2 regions of the Pseudarthrobacter sp. B907 genome follow, and region 2 is predicted to be linked to the other one. Evidence: riboswitches for the same ligand, from Rfam matches in the RefSeq annotation. Region 2 holds a riboswitch; the other holds the start of a gene.
What was found. A riboswitch is a leader RNA that binds a small molecule or an ion and turns the genes downstream of it on or off. The one in region 2 is predicted to bind cyclic di-AMP.
Positions count from the first base shown of each region.

Region 1: it holds a riboswitch for cyclic di-AMP, as region 2 does, so the genes downstream of both, ABLI39_RS12795 (aggregation-promoting factor C-terminal-like domain-containing protein) here and ABLI39_RS08850 (NlpC/P60 family protein) in region 2, are expected to answer to the same signal.

Region 1 is NZ_JBEEQE010000014.1:77,116-85,004, forward strand. It holds gene ABLI39_RS12785 (response regulator transcription factor) at 1-635, shown strand, start outside; gene ABLI39_RS12790 (sensor histidine kinase) at 639-2,234, shown strand; cyclic di-AMP (ydaO/yuaA leader) riboswitch at 2,342-2,531, shown strand; gene ABLI39_RS12795 (aggregation-promoting factor C-terminal-like domain-containing protein) at 2,530-3,258, shown strand; gene ABLI39_RS12800 (glyoxalase superfamily protein) at 3,376-3,753, opposite strand; gene upp (uracil phosphoribosyltransferase) at 3,808-4,443, opposite strand; gene ABLI39_RS12810 (phosphatase PAP2 family protein) at 4,456-5,271, opposite strand; gene ABLI39_RS12815 (nucleoside deaminase) at 5,370-5,873, shown strand; gene ABLI39_RS12820 (DNA glycosylase AlkZ-like family protein) at 5,876-7,117, opposite strand; gene ABLI39_RS12825 (glycosyltransferase) at 7,122-7,889, opposite strand, start outside.
Region 2 is NZ_JBEEQE010000008.1:22,588-30,476, reverse strand. It holds gene ABLI39_RS08880 (alpha-mannosidase) at 1-402, opposite strand, end outside; gene fdhD (formate dehydrogenase accessory sulfurtransferase FdhD) at 509-1,378, opposite strand; gene ABLI39_RS08870 (molybdopterin molybdotransferase MoeA) at 1,463-2,869, opposite strand; gene ABLI39_RS08865 (DUF6457 domain-containing protein) at 2,866-3,153, opposite strand; gene mobA (molybdenum cofactor guanylyltransferase) at 3,137-3,838, opposite strand; gene ABLI39_RS08855 (HNH endonuclease) at 3,888-4,388, opposite strand; gene ABLI39_RS08850 (NlpC/P60 family protein) at 4,644-5,384, opposite strand; cyclic di-AMP (ydaO/yuaA leader) riboswitch at 5,649-5,807, opposite strand; gene ABLI39_RS08845 (M23 family metallopeptidase) at 5,955-6,782, opposite strand; cyclic di-AMP (ydaO/yuaA leader) riboswitch at 6,787-6,998, opposite strand; gene ABLI39_RS08840 (iron-dependent transcriptional repressor DtxR) at 7,148-7,843, opposite strand.

The DNA of each region.
Region 1 (7,889 bases), on a different contig from region 2:
TCATGAGCATGGGGCTGAGGATGGCCGGCTGGTCCGTGGCGGTGGCGGCGGACGGTCCGACGGCGGTGAAACTCGCCAAAGAGTTCCGCCCGGACGTGCTTGTCCTGGACGTAATGCTCCCCGGCTTCGACGGCGTCGAACTGCTGGGCCGGATCCGGGCCTTCGCGCCGGAGGTCCCCGCGTTGTTCCTGACCGCCAAGGACGCCGTCCAGGACCGGATCACCGGCCTGGCAGCGGGCGGCGACGACTACGTGACCAAGCCGTTCAGCATGGAAGAGGTCCTGCTGCGGCTGCACCGGCTGGTCCAGCGCTCCGGCGTCGCGGCCATGGACACCGCCGAGCTCGTGGTCGGGGACCTCGTCCTGAACGTGGACACCCGGGAAGTGACCCGCGCCGGGGAGGAACTTCATCTGACCGCCACCCAGTTCGAACTGCTGCGCTACCTAATGGAAAACCCCAAACGCGTGGTCAGCAAGGCGCAGATCCTGGACCGCGTTTGGGACTACGATTTCGGCGGCCAGGCCAACATCGTGGAGCTCTACATCTCCTACCTCCGCAAAAAGGTCGACGCGGTCCACCCGCCGATGATCCACACCGTGCGCGGCGCCGGGTATGTCCTGAAACCGGCGGACTAGTCCGTGGCAACTCCCGCCCGAGACTCCGGCACCGGCCGGGACTGGCGCAGCCCGTCCACTTGGCACCTGCGCACACGACTGGTCCTGCTCGCCATGGCCCTGCTCGTTGCGATCTGCGGCGCCGTCGGGCTGGTCAGCTACGCCTCGATGGATCTGTTCCTGACGAAACAGCTGGACTCCCAGCTGGACCAGGCCTCCGAACGGGCGCGGGAGTTCGGCCGTCCCGGCCCCGGCAACGGCGAGGGGCGCCGGGATCCGCTGGAAGCACGCGGCCAGGCGGTGGGCACCCTCAACGCCCGGATCCTCGGAGACGCCGTCACCAGCGCCGGCTTCCTCGCCGACGACGCCACCCGGAAGGCGCTCTCCGCCGACGACGCCGGCGTCCTGCTGGCGCTCACCCCCGGCGCACTCCCCGTTGACCGGACCCTGTCCAGCGGCGCCTACCGGCTGGTCGCGGCGCAGACACCGTACGGCGATGTGATCGTTACCGGCCTGCCCCTGAAGGACAAACAGAACACGCTGGCTTCACTGGTCTGGACGATGGTCCTGGTCTCCGCCGGCGGGCTGGTGGTGATCGGGCTGGCCGGAACGGCGCTGATCCGGCGGACCATGAAACCGCTGGAGCACCTGTCCGAGGTGGCCACCAAGGTCTCCCGCCTCCCGCTCGACGCCGGCGAGGTTGCCCTGGCGGTGCGGGTGCCGGAGGCGGCCGCCAATCCCGGCACGGAGGTGGGCAGCGTGGGCTATGCCCTGAACCAGATGCTGGACAACGTTTCCAGCGCGCTGGAGGCGCGGCAGCAGAGCGAGATGAAGGTGCGGCAGTTCGTTGCCGACGCGTCCCACGAGCTGCGGACCCCGCTGACGGCCATCCGCGGCTACACGGAGCTGATGCGTATGACCGAGCACTTCACCCCGGACGGCCAGAAATCCCTCGCCCGCGTGCAGAGCCAGTCGGAACGGATGACCACCCTCGTGGAAGACCTGCTCCTGCTTGCCCGCCTCGACGAGGGCCAGCCGCTGAAGTTCAGCGACGTGGACCTCTCGCAGCTCGCGATCGAGACGGTCAGCGACGAGAAGGTCATGGCCCCGGACCGCCTCTGGCAGCTGGAGCTCGCCGAGGAGCCCGTGGTGGTGCGGGGTGACGCCGCCCAGCTGCACCAGGTGCTCGCGAACCTGCTCTCCAACGCGCGCAAGCACACCAAACCCGGCACCACCGTGACCACGGGGGTGAAGTGCGCCGACGACGGCAGCGCGGTCGTCACGGTGACGGACAACGGCACCGGAATTGCCCCTGAATTCGTGGACCGGGTGTTCCGCCGCTTTGCCCGGGCGGACGCGTCCCGCCGGAACCCTGTCACGGCCGCGGCACCCGTCGTCGCAGTTCCGGCGCCGGAACCGGCCCCGGCGAGGGTGCGCGGCGGAGCCGCCGCCCCCTTGACCTCCCCTGTTCCGGCCGCGACGGCGGAGGGCACCAGCGGCCTGGGGCTGTCCATTGTGCAGGCCATCGTCGAAGCCCACGGCGGCACCGTCGCTGTCACGTCCCGGCCCGGCCGCACGCAGTTCACCGTCCGCCTCCCCGCGCCATCTGCGGCGGGATAGTAGGAGCAAGCAACCACGCCGCCAACTATGGCCGCCGTTACCTAAATGTGACTTTCGCGGGAAAGTCCGGTATCGTTCTAGAGTGCGGCCATCGACCTGGCCGCATATCCGGTTTGACGCCAAACTCTGCCGCTTCCCGGATTCCGATGGATTAGGCAGAGGCGGGGGACCCAGAGTTCCCGGGCATTCTCCATCCATGCACCCTTGGGGTTAAGCCGCCACGTTGAGATTCCGTGCGGCCGGATTTTTTGCATCCGAACCCGACAGCTAACTCCGTAGGCGTTGAGAGGCAAACATGACTGAATTCAAGGTACCCATGCGCCCAGAAGGCGCTAAACAGACAGCTGAAGCCGACGTCGCGCGCCACCGCGCCGAGCCGGCCAAGCGCACGGCCCTGTCCCGGATTGGCTCCGGCCCCGGCACCAAGGGCAAGCGCGCCGCCGTGGTAGCCACCGCCCTCGCGGTCCTGCTGGGCGCAGGCGCCGCGGGCCAGGCTTCCAACACCTCGGCCCACACGGAGGCCGCGTCCAAGGACGCGTCGTTGCAGAAGCTGGAGTTCGAACAGGTCGGCAGCAACTCCCCGGCCTCCCCCTCCACCGGCACCGTGGACGCCAAGGCCTCCGAGGTCAAGCCGGCCGAGGCCCCGGCACCCCCGGCCCCGCCCGCGCCGGCCGCTCCCGCTCCCGCCGCGGTCCCGGTGCAGCCGGTCGCCATCGACGATCCCGCCGGCGCGCAGGCCTATGCCGCCGCGCAGCTGCCCGCCCATGGCTGGGCCGCCAGCGAAATGCAGTGCCTGCAGAAGCTGTGGACCAAGGAGTCCGACTGGAAGACCACCGCCACGAACCCCAGCAGCGGCGCCTACGGCGTGGTCCAGTCCCTGCCTGCCGAGAAGATGGCAAGCGCCGGCGCGGACTACCGCACCAACTACCGGACCCAGATCAACTGGGGCCTGAAGTACGTGCAGGACCGCTACGGCTCGCCGTGCGGCGCCCTGAACTTCCACTACGCGAACAACTGGTACTAAGAAAGCCGCCACCCGGGCCCCGGCGGAAAGCGAGGCCCCGGATTCAATGAATCCGGGGCCTCGCGTGCGCCTGCCCCCGCGGCGGCCGGGCCGCCTGGCAGCGGCCGCCCTGGCGGGTTACGCGTTCGGCCGGTCGGGGAGGTACTGCACCCCCCATTTGTTGCCGTCGGGATCCGCGAAGTAGACAAAGTGCCCCCAGTCCTGGACATCGATGTCGCTGACGTCCACACCGTTGTCCTTGAGCTGCTTATGGGCGGCCTCGATGTCATTGACCACCAGCTGGAGGCCCGGGGCGGTGCCGGGCGGGGCATCGTTGAGACCCTCGCCGATCGCAATCGAGCAGCCGGAGCCCGGCGGGGTCAGCTGGACGAAGCGGATGCCTTCTGAGGGGCGCTCGTCGTAGTCGGCGTTGAAGCCCACCTGGTTGACGTAGAAATCCTTGGCCCGGTCCACGTCGGACACCGGGACAAACACGAGTTCAAGTTTCCAGTCCATGGGCACAGGCTAGTCCCGGGCGCTGTCCGCCGGAACCCTTGACCGGCCGCGGAGCTAGCCTGCGATGCCGTAGAGGCGGTCGCCGGCGTCGCCCAGGCCGGGGACAATGTAGGACTTCTCGTTGAGCTTCTCGTCGATCGAGGCCAGCACAATCGTCACGTTGGCCTCCGAGAGTTCCTCTTCCAGCTTGGCCAGGCCCTCCGGGGCGGCCAGCAGGCAGATGCACGTGACGTCCGAGGCGCCGCGTTTGAACAGGAACTTGATGGCTTCACGCAGGGTGCCGCCGGTGGCCAGCATGGGGTCCAGGACGAAGATCTGGCGGTCCGTCAGGTCCTCGGGGAGGCGCTCGGCGTAGGTGATGATGTCCAGGGTCTCTTCGTCCCGGGCCATGCCCAGGAAGCCGACCTCGGCCGTGGGGACCAGTTTGGTCATGCCCTCGAGCATGCCGAGACCGGCGCGCAGGATCGGGACCACCAGCGGGGTGGGCTTGGTGAACGCCGTGCCGATCGTGGTGCTGACCGGCGTCTCGATGGTCACGGGTTCGGTGCGGACGTCGCGGGTTGCCTCGTAGGCAAGGAGCGTGACGAGCTCCTCAGTGAGCTGGCGGAAGACCGGGGACGGGGTGTTCTTGTCCCGCAGAACGGTGAGCTTATGGGCGACCAGCGGGTGGTCCACAACGAGAGTGCGCATGGGTCAAAACTATCACCCGGACGTGGAGGACCGTCCCGCCGGGCCGGGGGTATCGGCGTCGCCCGTTCCGCCGCGAAGGCTGCTCTCTGGGGCGGGGTCGCGCAGGTGGGCCTCGTTGTCGAATGTCGGTGCGGGGCCGGTGTGTTCCCGGTGCCTCAGCACATGGAAGAGCCGGTGGGCCAGAATCACGATCCCCACCCAGCCCAGCCCGATCACCCAGCCGATGATCACGTCGGTCATCCAGTGGTGGCCCAGGTAGACCCGGCTCATGCCCATGGCGAAGATGAAGATCGCACCGGCTGTGATGAAGCCGACCCTGGCGAGCGTGCGTCTCACCTGCAGGCAGGCGAGGTAGACCACCAGCCCGATCACCACGGTGGTGTTCAGGGTGTGGCCGCTGGGGAACGACGGCGAGGTCTCGTAGGGCGGCACCGCGTCGACGTGGTCCGGACGCGTCCGGCCGATCAGTTTCTTGCCGAGCGACGTGGCGGTGACCGACACGGCGGCGGCGCCTCCGATCAGGATCAGCGGCCGCCAGGTCCGGGAGACCCAGATCAGCCACGCCGTCAGGATGCTGGCCAGGATCGGCATGCCGATGCCGCCGCCGATGTTGGTGAAGCCGGTGACGAAGGAGTCCAGGCCCGGACTGCGCAGCTGCTCCATGTAGGAGAGCATCGGCTTGTCCAGGTTGGCCAGGCCCGCGTCGTCCACGACGTTGTCATAGACCTCCGCGCTGGTGAGCGCCAGGGCGACAATGACGATGCCGCCGATCAGCATCGTGATCCACAGCGCGGCGTACGGCACCACCCACTTGCCCCAGCGCCGCATCAGCCAGCTTTCAGTCCTGGTGCTCACTGCTGTCTCCCGACTTCCCGGTGCACTTTGATGGTGCACAGCCTGCTTAGGATCGAAACTACCATTGACCCATGACTACTCCCGAGCCCCGGCATGCGGAATGGATGGGCCTGGCCCTCGCCGAAGCGCGCCGGGCGCTGGCCACCGCGGACGTGCCGATCGGCGCCGTCGTGATCGGCCCGGACGGGTCGGTGCTCGGCACTGGACGCAACGAGCGGGAAGCGCTCGGGGATCCGACGGCGCACGCCGAAATGGTGGCCATCCGCGAGGCAGCGGCCCGGCTGCGCGCCCGCCGCGCCCTGCAAGGCCTGGGCGACGACGGCTGGCGGCTGGAGGACTGCACCCTGGTGGTGACGCTGGAGCCGTGCGCCATGTGCGCCGGCGCCGTGGTGCTGGCCCGGATTCCGCGGGTGGTTTTCGGTGCCTGGGATGAGAAGGCCGGGGCCGCCGGCTCCGTGTTCGACATCCTGCGCGAACGTCGGCTCAACCACTGGGTGGAGGTGTACGGCGGCGTCCGGGAGCAGGAGTGCGGTGCGCTGCTGCGGGACTTCTTCGCCGGCCACCGTGGCGCCTGAGGCTACCGCTCCGCGGTAGCCGTGGTGGAGGCCCGCAGCGCGTCGATCCGTTTCTGCCGGGACGACGGCGAATCCAGGCTGAAGGCCCGGAAGTCGCCCAGGTCCTCCTTGATCCAAGCCTCCACCTCGGCGATCCGCCGGGCCACAGCCGGTGTGGTCGCACCGAACACCCAGGCGGCGAGCCGTTCCTGGCCGGGGTCGTACTGCCACAGCCCGATGATCCGGCCGCGGTCAAGGATGGGATGGTCCGGCAGGTCTGCCTGCAGCGCGAGCCGGCCCAGCGCTTGTTTGTCCCGGTCCTGCTCGGCCAGCAACTCCGCCGCGTTCCGGCGCAGCAGCACCAGCGAATCGGTCCCGGCGAGCAGCTGGATTTGTTCTTCGGCAGGTTCCTCGAAGGCGGCGAGGCGTTCGACGTCGTCGGGCAGCATCCAGAGCGGGTCCCCGCCGACGGCGGTGGCGACCTCGACGGCGCCGAGGGCGGCGAGCGCGGCTTTGCTCTGCGCGACGGTGAAGCCGGTGAACCACTGCGACTGCTTGAACGTGGCCCCTCCCGTCCAGCCGAGATAGCGCCGGATCAGTTCGGCACGGATCTCCTCGTCGCTGAGATCGCTGGGTGCCAGGTTCCAGGGTTCATAGGCGTAGCGCTGCTGGTCGAGCCGGCCGGCGGCGGGGACACGGCGGATCCGCCCGTCCGCCTGCAGGATGCCGAGCGCGGTGGGCAGCGTGGTGGCAGCGCCCTTCTTCTTGCCCTCCTCGCCGAGGCTGCGCACCGAATCGCCGAGTTCGTCCTTAAGCTGCCGCGGGTCCAGCGGGACGCCCGCTTCTGCCAGGACGTGCAGCACCTGCTCCTCGAGCAGCGCGATCTCGCCGCGGTCCACCCCGAGCCGGCCCACCACCTTGAAGGTTGCTTCGGCCGGATCCCGTCCCAGCCGCAGTGCCCAGGCGAAGTCGTCCCGGCCGAGCACATAGGTGCAGCCGCGCGCCGTCGGGAGTTCCAGGATCCGGTGGGCCTGGACGTCGGCGTCCACCTGCGCGCGCCGGATGCCGGCCCGGGCGAAGAGCGTGAGGTACGGGTTGGCGCCGCCCACGGACCGCGCCCAGCCGGCCCGGGCGAGGACCTGTTCGGCCGTGCACCCGGCCAGCGAGCCGTCCAGGCCCTGCCGGTGCCACGACCAGGCGCGGAGCCGCCCGGGGGTGAGGCTCGCGGCGGGTGGCAGCTGCACGGTCATCGGCTCGGTGGTCATGGGGTCATTCTCCACCAGGAGTTGCCGTTTTGGGCCGTGGCATCGACAACTGCTGCCGGCCGGCGGGGTGGGGCTGGGGCTCAATTCCGAGGATCGCCAGGACGGCCCGCGCCGTGGCGTCCCAGCCGGGGAGGTGCTCCCGGGCGGCCAGTGCGGCGTCCCGCCACTGCGCGCGGAGGGCAGGTTCGGTGAGCCAGCGGCGGAGCACGGCGGCCAGCGGGGCCGGGTCTTCGGCGAGCGCGACGGCGGTGCCCGGCAGTGCGGTGGTGCCGGCGGCGCTTTCGGCGACGGCGCTCCCCGCGGGCGCCGCAGGGGTTCCTGCGGCGAGCGCCTCGACGGCGCCGGTGCCCTGCCGCACGATCACGGGAATGCCCCGGGCCAGGGATTCGGTGACCACCAGCCCGTAGGTTTCGGCCCGTGAGATCAGCAGGCTGAGGTTGGCGGCGGCCCATTCGGCGTCCAGTGCGGCTCCGCGCAGCTCCCCCGGCAACCGGACGCGCCCCGCCAGGCCCAGTGCCACCGTTTCCCGCCGGAGCAGGGCGGCGTAGGCCGGGTCCGCCGTGTCCGAGCCGGCAAAGGACGCCGTCCAGGGCAGATCCGTGAGCCCTGACAGGGCGTGCAGCAGGAGCAACTGGTCCTTGTTGGGCAGCAGCGCGGCGACCGCGAGCAGGTGCGGCGGCTCGGAGCCGGCGGCCGGCGGGGCGGGCGCCGTGCCCGGCAGCGCCACCCTGAGCCCGCCGACCCCGTGCCGCCCGTGCCGCCGGCGCAGGTC
Region 2 (7,889 bases):
GCCCAGCAGCTTCAGGGGAATGTACTGGTTCCGCGGCGAGATCGCCTTGGTCACGGTCCCGTCGGCCCGCCAGGCGGTGCCCTCGCACTGGAAGCCCGGCAGGTCGCTGCTAAAGCCCAGGTCCACCAGGATTTCCACGGTCGTGTCCGGTGCGTTGCCCCAGGAATCGGGCACATCCCCCTGCAGCCGCAGCCACTTGGTGCTCCAGGGCCTCCCCCAGGCCTCCCCCTGCGCCTGCGGCGTAAAGTGTTGCCGTAGCGCCTCCAGCGCCGGGACCGGTTCCCCCGGCGCGTCCCAGCTGCTCAGCGTGAGCGGCGCCGTGCGCGGGTAGACCGCGGGGGTGATGCGTTCGCGCAGAAAGCGGTCCAGCCGGACTTCCGTGAGACGGCGGTCGTCGTGCAATGTGATCCTCTTCGCGCTGGTGCCGGTGGTTCGTGATCAGTTCGGGTCGCGTGTCCAGTCGATGGATAAAATCTACGTCGGCCGCCGCGGTTAAGCCAACGCAGGCCTAGGCGGTAGCTTCCGGCGGCGAAACGCGTTCGTGGCCGGCGTAGACATTGATCGTGGTGCCCCGGCTGAACCCGGCCAGCGTCATCCCGCTGGCCTCGGCCAGTTCCACCGCCAGGCTGGAGGGCGCGCTGACGGCGGCGAGCACCGGGATCCCGGCCAACGCCGCCTTCTGCACCAGTTCGAAGGACGCCCGGCCGGAGACCTGGAGCACGGTGCCGCTGAGGGGCAGCAGGCCTTCCCGCAGCGCCCAGCCCACGACCTTGTCCACCGCGTTGTGGCGGCCCACGTCCTCGCGCAGGCAAAGGAGCTCGGCGTCGCCGTCGTCGGAAATCCGGAAAAGCCCCGCGGCATGGACGCCGCCGGTGACGTCGAAGACGGCCTGGGCTTCGCGCAGCCGGTCCGGCAGCGAGGCGAGCGTCTGCACTGCGACGGTCACCGGGTCGCCGGCGGGGCTGAAGTGCGAGGACTTGTGCACGGCGTCGATCGAGTCGGTGCCGCAGATCCCGCAGGAGCTGGAGGTGAAAAAGTTGCGCCCGGTGTCCGGCCGGACGACGTCGGGGCGCAACTGCGCCTCCACCACGTTGAACGTCTGGGTCCCGTCCTCGTCCTCGCCGGCGCAGAACCGCAGCGAGACGAGCTGCTCCGGTTCCCAGATAACCCCCTCGGAGACCAGGAACCCGGCGACGAGGTCGAAGTCGCTGCCGGGCGTCCGCATTGTGACGGAGTAGGAGAGGCTGCCGAGCCGGATTTCGAGCGGCTCCTCGACCGCCAGCACGTCCTCCCGGTGCCGGACCGGGAACTCCAGCGCCTGCGGCGAGCCGTCCAGGACAAACTTGTGCACCTTGCGGCGCTGTGTCACGCGGCCCATCGGATACTCCTCATCAGCATTGCATTTGGGTCCGGCCGCCCTTGGCGGACCGCCCCTGGATCCATCATGACCTGCCCCCGCGCCTCAGCCAAGCAGCGCGCTCCAGTCCACCGGGCCGTCCGCGGCCGGCTTCCGGGCGGCGCGTTTCGTGGCCGGCTTCGCGGCTGCCTCGTCCGGGGCGGCCTGGGGCAGGGCCGCGCCCCACGGCAGCGCGAACGCCTGCACCGGCTCGCCCAGCTGCACGCCGTGCGGCGGGACCACCAGGACGCCGTCGGCGTCGGCGAGCCCGCGCATCATGCCCGGGCCGGTGTGCTGCGCCGGCGACGCCATCCCGTAGAGCATGCGGAACGGCATCAGCCGCGTCCGGCCCGGGTCGGGATCGATCATGGTGCCACACGGGACCTCAACCACCGGCGGCCGCGACCCGTGGCCCAGGGCGGCCAGCAGCGGAGCGCCGAGAGTGGACAGCGCCATCATGGCCGCCAGTGGATTCCCTGGCAGCCCGATCACAAAGCGCCCGTCCGGCAGTTCGGCCAACACGGCAGGGTGGCCCGGACGCATGGCGATACCGTCGATGAGCAGTCGGCCGCCCAGTTCCGCGACCGTGCGCCGCAGGTGGTCGGTGCCGGAGCGGCCGGTGCCGCCGGTGGTGATGACGACGTCGGCCGGCAGCGGCTCCGAGGCGTCACCGGCGGCCGTGCCCGGCTCCGCGGCGTCGGTATCCTCAAGGGCCGCGAGCCAGTCGGCGTCGGCGTCGCCGATCTTGACCTCACCGGCGAAGATCCCGCCGAGCATTTCCACGACGGCGGCCAGCTGCGGCCCGAAGGTATCCCGTACCTCGCCCGGTTGGGGGACGCCGCTGCTGACGACTTCGGAACCGGTGAACACGAGCCGGACGACGGCCTTGCCCAGGACCGGCAGCGCGTCGTGTCCGGCGAGGGCGGCCAGGGCCAGGTGTGCGGGGTTAAGGACCGCGCCTGCCTTGATGAGCAAGTCGCCGGCGGCGGCCTCCTCCGCGGCTTTGCGGATGTGGTCACCGTTGCGCGGTTCCCCGGGCTTGGCCCCGCCGCCGAGTTTGAGGACCGGCAGCCCCTCTTCGTCCGGGGAGATCACGCCGCTCTCGCTGCGGAGCACGGCCTTTGCCCCCGCCGGGATCAGCCCGCCGGTGGCGATCGGGCTTGCCTGGTGCGGGGCCAGCCGCTGGCCGGGTTCGGCGAGGATCCAGGGTCCGCTGCCGTTGACGGCCCAGCCGTCCATCGCCGAGGAGGCGTAGTGCGGCATGTCGTGCAGCGCCGTCAGATCTTCCGCCAGCGTCCGTCCCAGGGCATGCCGGAGCGGCACCGACGCGGCCGGGATGGGGGTGGCGCAGTCGAAGGCCAGCTGCCGTGCCTCCTGCCAGCCGTGCGCGAGGTGCCGGTGTGGAGCCTCGGCCGGGTCCCCGGAGGCCCCGTCCTCGGCGCCGGCACTGCTGCTGGGCGGCTCAGGCGTCATGCCCCGGGTGCCTCGGCGGCGGCGTATTCCTTCGCGAGTTTCCGGGCCACGCCCATGGCGGCTTGCATGGACACGCTGTCCGGCGCCTGCCCGGAACCGGAGGCCAGCCCGGCCGCGAACCCGGCAATAAAGGTCGTCAGCGGAGCTGCGGGTCGGACGACGGAGTGCGCGGCAACTCCGGCGAGCCCCAGCACTTCGTTGATGTCGATTTCGACGTCCTCGAGTTCCAGGGCCTGGAGCAGTGCCCGGCACCAGTCCTCCAGCGTCTCATCCTGGCTTTTCACCGTTTGCCTCCAAAGTCGAATTCGGCCGCCCGTTTCCGGACCGGCCTGGACCGGGGTCTGATACCCCCAGGGCGGAAGCGTCATCCCAGGTGTCCACGTCGTCAGTGGAACCCGGCGGAACCGGAACCGTCCGCAGTTCAAGACTAGCAAGCAGGGCGAAGACGGAGCCCCCCTCGAGGGCGTTGCGCCGGGCCGCGTCGCCGACGGCGCGTTGTAGCGCGGCCGTGCGATAAAGGCCGGCGAGGGGCTGGGTGCGTCCGTCCGGCGCCACTGCCATGACCCCGTCACGGCCGCCGCCCGGACCTTCGGCCGGGCCGTCCGCCGCCGCCAGCAGGGCGCCGACCGCGGCGGCGACCCTCGGCATGTCGCAGGCGAGCACCAGGGTCTGGGCCGCCGGTCCACCCGCTGCCTGCTCCCCGGCCCCGGCATGCTCTCCGGCCAGGGCCGCGAGGCCTGCGGCGATGGCGGCGGCGGGTCCGGAGAACGGGGGCTCCTCGCGGCAACGAAGCACCTGAGGCGGGAGGCCGCCCAGTTCCGGCCCGACCACCACGATCCGGCGGGCCCCGCCGGCCGCCTTGAGGGTAAGGTCCAGCAAGCTGGTGCCGGTTGCCGTCAGCCGGGCCTTGGGCACGCCGCCGAGGCGGGTTGACCTGCCCCCGGCGAGGATAACGGCGTCGAATTCCACCCACCCAGCCTAGCCGCCGCGGCGGGCGCCGGGCGTCAGCCCGGGATGCTCAGTGTGCCTTTTCGGGAAGCAGGAACGGGTCCCAGGCCGGGGCGGGCTTCTCCAGCTCCTTGATCTGCCAGATGGTGCCCTTGGGCGGGCCGGGAAGGAAGCCGAGTTTCCAGCCCATTTCCCCGGGTGTATGGTCCCCCTTGGCATTGTTGCAGCGCAGGCAGGCGGCGACGAGGTTTTCCCACGAATCCGCGCCGCCCCGGGACTTGGGCTGGACATGGTCGATGGTGTGGGCCGCCTTGCCGCAGTAGGCGCAGCGGTGGTTGTCGCGGCGCAGCACCCCCCTGCGGCTGACCGCCGTCAGAGTGTTGTAGCGCGGCCTGATGTACCTGTTCAGCAGGATCACGGAGGGCCGGCCGAGGATATCCTGCGGGCCCACCACGGGATCGTCGCCTTCGGCCACCACACTGGCCTTCCCCGTCAGCACAAGGACCAGCGCCCGGCGGAAGGTGACTACCGCCAGCGGTTCATATCCAGCATTCAGAACGAGAGTGCGCATCCGCATACCTCTTCACGGCCGCACCCGCCAGGGGCACGAGGGCCGGCTGCCCTGTGCATGGTCGGGCTATGGATCGACACCACAAGAGTAAACACGGCAGGCCCGGTTTACCGAATTTTGTTTCGGCGCGCCCCCGCGGCTGGGTCCGCCGCAGGGTCCGGGGGCGGGTCGGCACCGCGCCCCGGGCAACGCAAAGGACCCCTGCCGCGGGCAGGGGTCCTTCACGATGCTTCCGGCGGGCGCCGGGATTCAGTCTTAGCCGCCGACGCGGATGAAGACCGGGCCGGAGCCGACGTTGACGCTGTACAGCGCGGTGGTTCCGCCGTTCCAGCCGCCGTGGACGGCCATGCCGTTGCCGACGTAAACAGCGATGTGGGCCATGCCCATGCCGCCGTTCTGGTAGTAGGCGAGGTCGCCCGGCTGAGCTTCAGCAGCGCTCACGGTGCGGCCCAGGGACAGGTAACCTGCCGGCCAGCCGTGGTAGTTGATGCCAACTGCGGCCAGCGCGTTGGTGGCCAGCATGGTGCAGTCCTGGGAGACACCGATCTGCGCGTAGGCAGCAGCGGCGATCGAAGCGCCCATGCCGCTGACAGCAGCCGGAGCCTTCGTGGCCAGGGAGGCGGTCACCGCGTTGCCGGTGGAAGCGGCAGCTTCCTTGACCTTGACGACGGGCTTGGGAGCCTCGACGGGGGCCGGTGCGGTGGTAACAGCGGGCTTCTCGTAGGAGATCGCGATGCTGGAGGCCGCGGAGATCGTGGCCGGTGAGGTGGACTGCACTTCCAGGGCGGAAGCGGAGGTCGACTCGCGCTGAACGTTGGTCTCGGCAGCGTTGGCTGCGATACCGCTGGTCAGCACCAGGCCGGAGGCTGCAGCGATAACCGCAGCCTGGCGACCCATACCACCGGCGTTGTCGCCGACGGCCTTAGCAATGACAGCCAGCGAGTTGGTCTTGGTGACCTCCGCGCGGTGGCGTGCAATGGTTGCACGAGTAGTCATTCAGTTCTCTCTTTCGTGATCCTTTTGTCCGCGCTCAATTCAGGCGGGACTGAGGACGCTCCGGCATCTTGGGGGTACGCCGGATCGCCCCGAAACGGGTTTCTTTAGCGAAGGGTGTACTGCGAAGACGCGCCAAAAGCGGGAACTGCGTTGTGAGATCCAGTCCGGGCGCCGACAAGGGCAGCGCGGAGCATGGAGTTCAGCGGGCTCAACTGAGCCTCGCCAGCGCGAGAACGCGCAGCATTGTGGCGTGAAGACACGAAAGTAGCCTCTCCCAATGCCTACGAGGTGAGCTGTCGGATTCGGATGGGAGTCACCCGGCCGCGCCGCTTCCTGGGAAGCTTTGCGACTTAACCCCAAGGTCTTCTTGCGAAGACCAAAATTGGTTCCCCCGCCCCTGCCAGACGATGTCATGCGAACGGACCTTGAGCGGTGGCAGAGTTAGGCAATCCACTCAAGAGCGCCAACTTCGGAGAAGTTGGCGTGCTTCATACGGTACAGCAGTTGGGACTCAATGTCACATTCAGATCACGGCGTGTCACAGAAATGCGAGTGGTCCCTCGGCTCGGCTTAGAGCCAGCCCAGCGGATCAACGACTTCCCCGTTGACCATCACCTCGAAGTGGAGGTGGCAGCCGGTGGAGGCGCCGGTGGTGCCGCTCATCGCCACCACGTCGCCGCGGGAAACCTGCTGGCCCACGCGGACAGTGGAGGACGACAAGTGGTTGTACGTGGTCTCCAGGCCATTGCCATGGTCGATCACGACGCGGTTGCCGCCCCCGTAGGGGTGCCAGCCGGTAAAGGTTACGGTGCCGCTGGCCGCGGCATGCACGGCGGTGCCGCACTGGGCGGCGTAGTCCTGCCCGCGGTGGAATTCCCCGACGGCGCCCGTGATGGGACTGATCCGATAGCCGAAGGGCGAGGCGGTGACCATCGTGTCCAGCGGGTGGCCGAGGCTGCCGGCCGAGGCCGCCCGGGTGATCGTGCTGGCGGACTGGGCGCTGAGCAGCTGCTTCAGCTTGCCGTCCGGGTCGCCCTTGGTGGTGACGGCTGTGCGGTTGAAGTCAATCTGGGCAGCGGAGGCCTTGACTTCGGGCTGCGCCGCGGCGGAAACCGAGCCGGTCTTGGCGGAGTCCGTGGAGTCGGTGGCCATCACTGGGCCGGTGGCCGGGACTGTGAAGGTGAGGACCAGGCCGGTGGCCGCCAGGGCGATGCCGGCTTTCTGCCCGACGCCGCTGACAGCGGCAAAGTCGGTTATCTGACGGAACGCACTGCGCCGGCCGCGGCGTTCGTCGCGGTGCGCGTCACGCGGGCGCCCGGCGGTTACGACGGCGGCCGGGCGCGGCTCCGGAGCGGGACCGGTCGCACGACGGCGGCCCCTGACGGTCTCGGTGGTCAACTACGGTTCCTCTCTGGATAGCCTGCGAAGTTAGCTGTCGGATTCGGGTCAGAGAGATCAAAGACCCGGTCCGCCGGTGCAAGCATCCAGACACAGGGGCATCCAAGGGAGGCCTCATGGAGATTGCTTGCCGCTAGCGGACTTCACCCCAAGGCTGTTGGATCAACAGCCGGTAGTGGTTCCCCCGCCTCTGCCAGAAGGTGACTCGCCTACTGATCCGCTGGCAGAGCTCGGCTTCGGATCAGATAACGCTTTAGTATCAGTGCCAGTTCATAACTATAGGCGATTAAGACAGGCAGTAATAATTTCGTTATCTCCCCTGTGCACAACTTGGCCCCCACGCCCAGGACGGCGGTTCGGACAAGTTACCCGAGCGTAACGAAGACGTGGGCCGCGACCTCGGGAGGCAGTTCAAGGGCGCCCTCGATATCGGGGACCCGGACCGAGATGTACTCCCCCACGCGTTCCAGCGAGACCCGGGCGCCGGGCCGGATTCCGCCCTCGTCGAGCTGCACCAGCAGCTCCGGTTCCACCTGGATGGGCTCGGCGAGGCGGCTCACGGTGATCCGGGAGTCAGCGCCGTAGCCGGCCATGGCATCGAGCAGGTTCACGACCCCGCCCGCGGCCTCCGACGGCGGGAGACCGCCCAGGTCCGCGAGCCCGGGAATCGGATTTCCGTACGGGGACACGGTGGGGTGGTCCAGCATTTCGAAGATGCGCCGTTCAACCCGTTCGCTCATCACATGCTCCCAGCGGCACGCTTCCTCGTGGACGTAGGCCCAATCGAGTCCGATCACGTCGGCCAGGAGCCGCTCGGCCAGCCGGTGCTTGCGCATCACCTCGATGGCGCGCTTGCGCCCCGCGTCGGTCAGCTCAAGGTGCCGGTCGCCGGAGACAACCACCAGGCCGTCGCGTTCCATCCGGCCGACGGTCTGGGACACGGTGGGACCGGAGTGGCGGAGCCGTTCGGCGATGCGGGCGCGGAGGGCGACGATGTTTTCTTCTTCAAGTTCCAGGATGGTCCGGAGATACATCTCGGTGGTATCGATCAGATCCGTCATTCAGCTCAGCTCCTCGAGCGCCGTCCTTGCGTCATTCCCACCGTAC